2 regions of the Mesorhizobium sp. M0052 genome follow, and region 1 is predicted to be linked to the other one. Evidence: predicted binding sites of a transcription regulator. Region 1 holds the regulator's gene; the other holds the start of a gene.
The links. The regulator HrcA, encoded in region 1, represses chaperone genes, less so after heat shock. The targets are predictions, from matches to a motif close to GTTAGCACTCNCNNNNNGNGAGTGCTAAC.
Positions count from the first base shown of each region.

Region 2: a site for HrcA is predicted at 2,576-2,604, ahead of NKJ77_RS10555 (co-chaperone GroES). Genes of this name have one in related genera too.

Region 1 is NZ_JAMYUS010000007.1:78,852-83,673, reverse strand. It holds gene NKJ77_RS11260 (VOC family protein) at 1-2, opposite strand, end outside; gene rph (ribonuclease PH) at 193-909, opposite strand; gene hrcA (heat-inducible transcriptional repressor HrcA) at 1,066-2,151, shown strand; gene NKJ77_RS11245 (hypothetical protein) at 2,187-2,387, shown strand; gene NKJ77_RS11240 (PQQ-dependent sugar dehydrogenase) at 2,494-3,843, shown strand; gene NKJ77_RS11235 (hypothetical protein) at 3,868-4,773, opposite strand.
Region 2 is NZ_JAMYUS010000006.1:263,680-268,501, forward strand. It holds gene NKJ77_RS10520 (hypothetical protein) at 1-133, opposite strand, end outside; partial or broken gene NKJ77_RS10525 (ester cyclase) at 462-736, shown strand; gene NKJ77_RS10530 (DUF3168 domain-containing protein) at 806-1,213, opposite strand; gene NKJ77_RS10535 (hypothetical protein) at 1,431-1,640, shown strand; gene NKJ77_RS10540 (hypothetical protein) at 1,672-1,839, shown strand; gene NKJ77_RS10545 (DUF1488 family protein) at 1,883-2,149, opposite strand; gene NKJ77_RS10550 (hypothetical protein) at 2,146-2,409, opposite strand; gene NKJ77_RS10555 (co-chaperone GroES) at 2,657-3,019, shown strand; gene groL (chaperonin GroEL) at 3,084-4,712, shown strand.

The DNA of each region.
Region 1 (4,822 bases):
ATCAGGCACCCCCCTCTACCCTGCCGGGCATCTCCCCCGCAAGGGGGGAGATTGGCAGTTCCGCTGGCGGCGTCTCAACGTTGATGGTTGGCGAAAACGGTAGCGACCTCTGATCTCCCCCCTTGCGGGGGAGATGGCCGGCAGGCCAGAGGGGGGTGTGAAGGATCGCCGACGTCATCACGTTAAATTCAATCAGGCCACAGCCATCTGCTGCAAGCTCACCAGCCGCTGAATGCCCTTCTTGGCCAGGCCCATCAGCTCCGCGAACTGCCCTTCCGAGAACGGCTCGCCCTCGGCGGTGCCCTGGATCTCGACGATGCCGCCCTTGCCGGTCATGACGAAATTGGCGTCGGTGCCGGCAGATGAATCCTCAATGTAGTCGAGGTCGATGACCGGCTGGCCGTCATGGATGCCGCAGGAAATTGCCGCGACATGGTCCTTCAGCACCTTGGCAACACTGGCCATCTGCCGCGCTTCCATCCAGCGCAGGCAATCGTAGAGCGCCACCCAGCCGCCGGTGATCGAGGCCGTGCGGGTGCCGCCATCGGCCTGGATGACGTCGCAGTCGACGGTGACCTGCTGTTCGCCCAGTGCCTGCAGGTCGACAACGGCGCGCAAGGAGCGGCCGATCAGCCGCTGGATTTCCAGCGTGCGGCCGCCTTGCTTGCCGGCCGAGGCTTCACGGCGCATGCGCTCGCCGGTCGAACGCGGCAGCATGCCGTATTCCGCCGTCACCCAGCCCTTGCCGGAATTGCGCATCCAGCCTGGCACCTTTTCCTCCAGGCTTGCCGTGCACAACACATGCGTGTCGCCGAATTTCACCAGGCACGAGCCTTCGGCGTGTTTGGAGACGCCGCGCTCGAACGAGATGGCGCGCATTTCGTCGGCTTGGCGTTTGGAAGGGCGCATCGAGGCCTCTTTCTGTTCTTTTTACGGTTGCGTCGGCGGCTTGTAGACGCATGCAGCCCATGGCGCAAAGGAAAAGGCCGGGCGATCTGGCACAGACGCCGGGTTGCGCGAGGGTGATGGAAGTCTATATCCTTGGGCCGGAGGTTTTTGGCTCGAATGACCAAGGCAGTCACCGAACCCAGTCTGCTGGCGCCCGCGCTGCAATCGCTCGACATGCGTTCGCGCGACATTTTTAGGCGCATCGTCGAATCCTATTTGAAGGACGGTGAGCCTGTGGGATCGCGCAGCCTGTCGCGCATCCTGCCGTCGTCGCTGTCGCCGGCCACCATCCGCAACGTGATGAGCGACCTCGAACATCTCGGCCTGATCTATGCCCCGCACATCTCGGCCGGGCGCCTGCCGACCCAGACCGGCCTGCGCTTCTTCGTCGATGCCTTCATGGAGCTTGGCGATCTCTCCGACGAGGAACGCCGGGTCATCGAGGCGCAGGTGCGCGCCTCCGGCTCGGGCGCGACGCTGGAACACATGCTGACCGAGGCCAGCCAGATGCTGTCGGGCATGTCGCGCGGCGCCGGCCTGGTGCTCGCCACCAAGAACGAGGTGGCGCTGAAGCACATCGAGTTCATCCAGCTCGAGCCGACCAAGGCGCTGGCGGTGATGGTGTCGCAGAATGGCGATGTCGAGAACCGCGTCGTCGACCTGCCGGCCGGCATCACCGTCTCGCAGCTGCACGAGGCCTCCAACTTCCTCAACGCCCATATCAGGGGCCGCACGCTCGCCGAGGCGCGCATCGAGATCGCCCGTATCAAGGACGAGACCCGGGCAGCGCTGGACACGTTGTCGCAGGACCTGGTCGAGAAAGGCCTGGCGGTGTGGGCCGGCGCCGACAGCGGCCTGCCGGCGCGCCTTATCGTGCGCGGCCGCGCCAATTTACTCGAAAACGTCACCGCCCAGGCCGATATCGAATTGCTGCGCCACCTGTTCGAGGATCTGGAGACGCAGGACGGGCTGATCCAGCTGCTCGACCTCGCCGAGGACGGCCCCGGCGTGCGGATCTTCATCGGCTCGGAAAACAAGCTGTTCTCGCTCTCCGGCTCGTCGCTGGTCGTGGCGCCTTACCGCGACAAGGACGCCCGCGTCGTCGGCGCGCTCGGCGTCATCGGCCCGACCAGGCTGAATTATGCCCGCATCGTGCCGATGGTCGACTACACGGCCCAATTGATTACCCGGATGTTAAGATAATTCCGAAGCCGGGATCACCGTAAGGAGGGCGCAGAATGGCGCTTGAATCGTTCAAGGCCCAGATCAGCATGCTGCTCGAAGAAATGGTCAACCAGCCGGAGGACGAGCACGAAATCCAGGAGCAGCTGCGCGAAAAACTGCGCGAAATGCGCGCCATGGGATTGCCGCTGCCGGAAGATCTTGTCGCATTGGAAAAGCGTCTCGACGACGATCTGGACGTCGAAGAGGAAAGTTGAGCGGTTCTCTCGTCGAATCTGCGCGCGCACGCTTCTCTTTTGCGGCGGCCGCACAATATCTCCCTTGTCGTGACGCGCCGACCGGCGCGAGTTCGAGGAGAACAGCATGATCCGGATTGCCGGCTTCGCAGGCCTTGCCCTGCTTCTGGCCACCAGCGCCTTCGCCCAGCAGGCTGATCAACTGCTGCTGACCGGCAAGGACGCTTTCGGCGACTGGACGGCCGACAAGCCAGGTGTGCGCCGGCTGATTAGGCCGGATGATCTGAAAAGACCCAACATCACCGGATCCGCCTCCAACAGCGCCGGCCTCGGCGATCGGCCCGAGGGCGCGAAGCCCGTCCTGCCGCCTGGGTTTTCGGCCGAACTGGTTGCTTCCGGCATTTCCAATCCGCGGGTCGTGCGCGTGGCGCCGAACGGCGACCTGTTCGTCGCCGACAGTGACGCCAACCAGATCCGCGTCTATCGGCTGGCCAAGGGTAGCGCGAAGCCGGCCGAAGAGGGCATTTTTGCCGACAATCTCAACCAGCCCTATGGCATCGCCTTCTACCCGCCTGGCGACAAGCCGCAATGGGTCTACGTCGCCAACAACGACAGCGTGGTCCGCTACGCCTATCGCGACGGCGACCTTAAAGCCTCCGGCGAACCGGAGACGATTGTCTCCGACATCCCTACCGGCGGCCACTGGACCCGCGATATCGCCTTCTCGCCGGACGGGAAGACGCTGTATCTCTCGGTCGGCTCCGGATCGAACGTCGCGGAGGGCATGCAGAAGGCACCGAAGGGCGGCCTTGACGCCTGGGCAAAATCACAGCCACTCGGCGCCACCTGGGGTTCCGAGGATGGCCGTGCCGACGTGCTGGCCTTCGGCCCCGACGGCAAGAATGGCCGCATCCTCGCTACCGGCCTGCGCAATTGCTCGGGCATGACCGTGCAGCCGGCCACCGGCGCGCTGTGGTGTGTCGTCAACGAGCGCGACGGTCTCGGCGACGATGTGCCGTTCGAATATGCCACCTCAGTCAAGGACGGCGCCTTCTATGGCTGGCCCTGGTATTATATCGGCGCCAACGAGGACCCGCGTCACGAGGGCGCGCGCCCAGACCTCGCCGGCTCGGTCACCGTGCCCGACGTGCTGATGCAGGCGCATTCGGCGCCGCTCAACATCGCCTTCTATGACGGCGACAATTTTCCGGCCGAGTACAAGGGCGATGCTTTCGTCGCCCTGCACGGCTCCTGGAACCGGGGTGTGCGCACCGGCTACAAGGTGGTGAGGCTGAGATTCAGCCACGGCAAGCCGACCGGCGAGTACCAGGATTTCATAACCGGCTTCGTGCTTTCCGACGATGCCGTCTGGGGCCGGCCGGTCGGCGTCGCGGTGGCCAAGGACGGCGCGCTTATCGTCACCGAGGATGGCAACGGCACCATCTGGCGCATCACCCATGTCGATGGCCCATCCTGAGCCCGCGAACAGCGCAATCCGGCCCTAATGCACGTCCCGATGGATCACCTTGGGATAGGTATGGATCACCTCGGCCGATGAGACGCGGTCATCGAAACCGGTATCCCTGAGATTGAAGAGGCCGACCGAGCCGAAGGACTTCTTCGCCCCTTGCGCGAAGCGGCCGTCGCTGAAATCGTGTTCGTAAAGCGTCACCGTGACGTGGCCGGCATTGAGCTTCGGCACGTAAACACTGCTGATGGTGTCGTTGGCGACGCCAAGCTGGTTGACGTTGAAGCGATAGAGGTCCTGCACCATGCGCCGGGCCGCATTGCCATTGATCATCCAGTATTCGCGGCGCGATGCGCGGTTCGGGTCGATGAGTTTGAGCGGCGCCTTGCGGCCAAGCCCGAGCCAGTGCTCGAACACCATCACATTGGCGCCCCACGGATAGGGATAGTTGGACTTGTCGATGATGCGTGGCGGGCCATCCTCGGCAATCTCGACGGTATCGACATAGTCCAGCCATTGCAGCTGGAACGACGCTTCCACGTTGAGGTCGGTACTGCGCGGATCGGCAGCGATGATGCGCCAGTCGGAGACCGGCGGATATTTGGTGTCGAGGTCGATGTAGAATTCGCCTTTGGCGGTGTCGTCGGGGTCTATCTTTTGCGGTCCGTCACGCTCCATCGCCACCAGCCGCACCTTGAACCGGTTGTTGACGACCAGCGGATAGATCATCGGACGAATGGGGTGAGCGCCAAGGTTCCGGCTGTCGGTAAAATATCCAGTCTGCGGAACGACATCGCTATCGCCCTTGTCGAACAGGCCGAAAGCCTGACGCCCCTCGAACCACAGATACCATTCCAGCTCGTGGACGTGACCGCGTGCTTCGGAATAGTTGTTGGGCATCCACTTCATGAGCTGGATGTGAAGTCTTTTGGCTAACATGGGTGCTCCTGCCGTTCGGAGCCATGCGAGATAGCCGACCGCCTTCGGG
Region 2 (4,822 bases), on a different contig from region 1:
CATTCTGCTCGGCAACCTGCTGGCCGATCGCGTAGCAATCCGCCGCGGCTGCCGGCGTCGCTTGCGACGCCAACAGGCAGGCCGCTGTGAGCGCCAGTATCGCGGTTCTGACATGAGAGCGAAGCGTTTTCATGGTCGGCGTTGTAACGCAACTGTGCTGAACGTGAAGTGAACGGTGAACGGGTGAAAATCCATCCCCGCAAAACCCCCTGCGCGCGCAACGAATGAATGCGATCCTACCGCCCAGTCCCTCAGACCGGGCAATGGATTCATAACCGGAAAACCGGCTGCGCGGCTATGGTTTTTGCGCGCAGGCTCTCAATTCGCAGCCAGATTGGGAACAGGTCAAGGCGAGACCATTCTGAAGGGCCGCCCTAAATAGCGCGGGAAACGCCAAATCATCGGAGTGCGCCATAACGGATAAAGACCTTGCCGACCTTTACCGGGGCTATATCGCTTGCCTGAATGACCAGGACTGGGCGAAACTTGGAGACTTTGTCGGCGACGAGGTGCAGCACAATGGCGAAATGCTCGGCCTGTCGGGTTATCGCCGTATGCTCGAAGGCGATTTCGAGGCGATACCCGACCTCCGCTTCAACATCGAACTGCTGGTCTGCCAGCCGCCGCGCGTGGCGGCGCGCCTGCATTTCGACTGTCATCCCAAGGGCGTGCTGTTCGGCCTGCCGGTGAACGGCAGCGCGTGTCGTTCGCTGAGAATGTTTTCTACGAATTCGGAGAGGGTCGCATCCGCGAGGTGTGGTCAGTCATCGACAAGGCCGAGATCCAGGCGCAAATCTAGGTTGCTTCAATCACTTTGCTCGGTGAGAGCGCGTATCCGCAGCACCCCGTGGTAGAGCGCCAGGTCCTCGTCGTAGCGGGCCTCGGCGAACTCCAGGGACAGGCGGGTCTGGTCGCGCGAGCCGGTGGCGAAAGCGGCGCCGTCAAGGCGCGCCCGGATGCTGTCCATGATCAGACGCGTCTCGGCCTCGCCTTGCGCCTTCGACCAGACATGCAGCGTGATGAGCTGGTCATCATCATTGTCGGCGCCGGTGTCCAGATCGAATGCGCTGGTCCTGCCATAGGTCACATAAGGGAAGGCGGCACTGTCGGCCGCCTGCTCGCGCAACCCGGCGCCGCCGAGCAGCGCCGTCAGCGAGGCATCGCTCTTCAATCTCATGAACAAGGCTTGCAGCAAATCGCCGGGCGCCGTCATCGTCGTCTCCGTTCGCCTGTCACGCTTTGAACAACCTCAGTTTCGCGCGCAACCTAACCGCGTTGCACGGATTTCGCCAGATGACGATCCGCCTGATGGAAGGCGGCGAATCGGGCGGCATGGCCCTTTCACGGACCGGGTTCTATTTGGCATGCGGGGAGTTTCAAGAAGGGTGTTATGAGGAGCCCTGTTTTCTCCGGCAATTCGAGGTCATTTCATGCGAACGCCACCGCTGCTGCCGGCTTTTGGAAAGCTCGGCGTCAAGCCCCCGGTCGCGATTGCGGCAGCACCCGCCCTGTCGAAGAGCACCGTGGCCCTGCGCATGCGCGAGATACTTTCAATGCATGGCGGCCTGGCCTTAAAGCTGTCGGTGGTGGCCTGGACAATCCTGATCCTGGCGGCGGCATTTTTCATGTCAAAGGCCTGATGCCGATATGACAAACCGCTACGCGTTGCGCATGGACGAGCCCGAGAGCTGGACTATCTTCGACATCTTCACCGGCCAGCCTGTCGAGCTTAAGCAACAGGTAATGGTGGCCATGAATTTGCGCGATGCGGAAGCGATGGCCGACCGCCTGAACAGCCGGGACGTCAAGCGGCGGGCAAAAGCCGACCGCAAGTCCTGACGCACGCTGATCTCAGCCGCTCTGATTGCAAGACGAACGCGCGCTAACCGAAATCCGCGGCTGTGAGCACATATATGCTCTTGCGGGTGCGGGCGTAGGCCTTGCTGGCAATGTCATGGATGGAGCTGGACGCGGTGTCGAAAGCCGCCAGATAGGTGGCTTCCGCGGTCGCCGTCCCTGATGGTGCCTTCGAGAGGGCATCGGCTGCGACAGAGAAGGAAATCTGGAACATGCCGTCGTGGCCGACAAAGCGGATGCGCTTGCCGGCCTCGTCATAGAAGCGACTTGGATTGGGGAATGTCAGGCTCATGACGTGCCCCCCTTCGGCGCGGCGGCGGCTTTCTTGACTGTCGCCCGCTTCTTCTTCGGTGTCGGGTTCAAGGCTTCCGCGACGCGGTCGGCCTCTTCCTTGGCCAGGCGCAATTCCCTGAGCCTTGCTGTCTTGATCTCCCTGGCCCTCGCTTCGGACATGTAGTCGGAGGTTGCCTTGTTGCGCTCGGCCGTCTTCTTCTGCTTGTCCATGAAGCGGGCTTCAGCTTTTTCCATGATGCTCTGATTGCCTTCGGCCATCGCCTAAATCTCCTTCGTGCCTGAAATTGTGAAATCGAACTTACGATATAAATAGTCGCTTTGGCCTCGAAATTCAATTTTTCGAAATATCTAGGCGCCTCGCGACGTTTCGAACCCGGCAGACATCATAATACTTTTTAATATTTAATTTTGACCACGAATAATTTTTGGCACTCCTATCTATCGAGTGCCAACACGCCTATAAGAACGGCGCGGTCGCCTATGCCGGCCCCAGAAAGAAGTTCTCATGAAGTTTCGGCCACTCCACGACCGCGTCGTCATCCGGCGCGCCGAAGGCGATGTCAAATCCAAGGGTGGCATCATCATTCCCGACAATGCCAAGGAAAAGCCGCAGGAAGGCGAAGTCATCGCCGTTGGGCCGGGCGCACGCGACGAAAACGGCGCGCTTGTTCCGCTCGAAGTCAAGGCCGGCGACTTCATCCTGTTCGGCAAATGGTCGGGCACCGAGGTCAAGATCGACGGCGAGGACCTGCTGATCATGAAGGAAGCCGACATTATGGGCGTCATCGACAAGAGCGAGACGGCCAATATCGGAAAGAGCGGGACGGTCGTCACCGAGAAAAGCGTCAAAGCCAAGAAGGCCGCCTGACCGGCCTGGCTTTGCCAGGCTCCGGCGAGCCGCTTGCTTCACCACACCAACGGGATTGAAAAAAATGTCTGCCAAGGAAATCAAATTCGCCACCGACGCGCGCGACCGCATGCTGCGCGGCGTCGAGATCCTCACCAATGCGGTGAAGGTCACGCTCGGCCCCAAGGGCCGCAACGTCATCATCGACAAGGCCTATGGCGCGCCGCGCATCACCAAGGACGGTGTGACGGTGGCCAAGGAAATCGAGCTTGCCGACAAGTTCGAGAACATGGGCGCGCAGATGGTGCGCGAAGTGGCTTCGAAGACCAACGACCTCGCCGGTGACGGCACCACCACCGCCACGGTGCTGGCCGCATCGATCCTGCGCGAAGGCGCCAAGCTGGTTGCCGCCGGCATGAACCCGATGGACCTCAAGCGTGGCATCGACCAGGCTGTCGCCGCCGTGGTCAAGGACATCAAGGCGAAGGCCAAGAAGGTCAAGTCGTCGGCCGAGATCGCGCAGGTCGGCACCATCGCCGCCAATGGCGATGCCAGCGTCGGCGCCATGATCGCCAAGGCGATGGACAAGGTCGGCAATGACGGCGTCATCACCGTCGAGGAGGCCAAGACCGCCGACACCGAACTCGACGTCGTCGAAGGCATGCAGTTCGACCGCGGCTATCTCAGCCCCTATTTCGTCACCAATGCCGACAAGATGCGCGTCGAGCTGGAAGAGCCTTACGTGCTCATCCACGAGAAGAAGCTCGGCAATCTGCAGGCGATGCTGCCGATCCTCGAGGCGGTGGTGCAGAGCGGCAGGCCGTTGCTGATCATCTCGGAAGACGTCGAAGGCGAAGCACTGGCGACGCTGGTCGTCAATAAGCTGCGCGGCGGCCTCAAGGTCGCGGCCGTCAAGGCGCCGGGCTTCGGCGATCGCCGCAAGGCGATGCTGGAAGACATCGCCGTGCTGACATCGGGCCAGATGATTTCCGAGGATCTCGGCATCAAGCTCGAAAACGTCACCATCGAGATGCTTGGCCGCGCCAAGCGCGTACTGATCGAGAAGGACACCACCACGATCATCGACGGCGCCGGCACCAAGGCGACCATCCAGGCGCGCATCGCGCAGATCAAGGGCCAGATCGAGGAAACCACGTCCGACTATGACAAGGAGAAGCTGCAGGAGCGGCTGGCCAAGCTCGCCGGCGGCGTCGCCGTGATCCGCGTCGGCGGCGTCACCGAGTCTGAAGTGAAGGAAAAGAAGGACCGCATCGACGACGCGCTGAATGCGACGCGCGCGGCGGTGGAAGAAGGCATCGTGCCCGGCGGTGGCGTGGCGCTTCTGCGCGCAAGATCGGCTCTGGCCGGCCTGACCGGCGCCAATGACGATGTGACCGCCGGCATTTCGATCGTGCTCAGGGCGCTTGAAGCGCCGATCCGCCAGATCGCCGAGAATTCCGGCGTCGAAGGCTCGATCGTCGTCGGCAAGCTGTCCGACAGCAAGGACCAGAATCAGGGCTTTGATGCCCAGAACGAGGTCTATGTCGACATGATCAAGGCCGGCATCGTCGACCCGGCGAAAGTGGTGCGCACCGCGTTGCAGGACGCCGGCTCGATCGCCGCCCTTCTAATCACCGCCGAAGCGATGATCACCGACGTTCCGGCCAAGGATGCGGCGCCTGCGGGCGGCGGTGGCGGCATGGGCGGCTACTGACCATCGCCCGAAAATTGCCCGCCTGGGAATCTGGGCGGGCATAAATCAGAACAGGCTGCCGGGGACATTTCCCCGGCGAGCCAGGAATTTCCGTCAGTCAGTCAAGACCA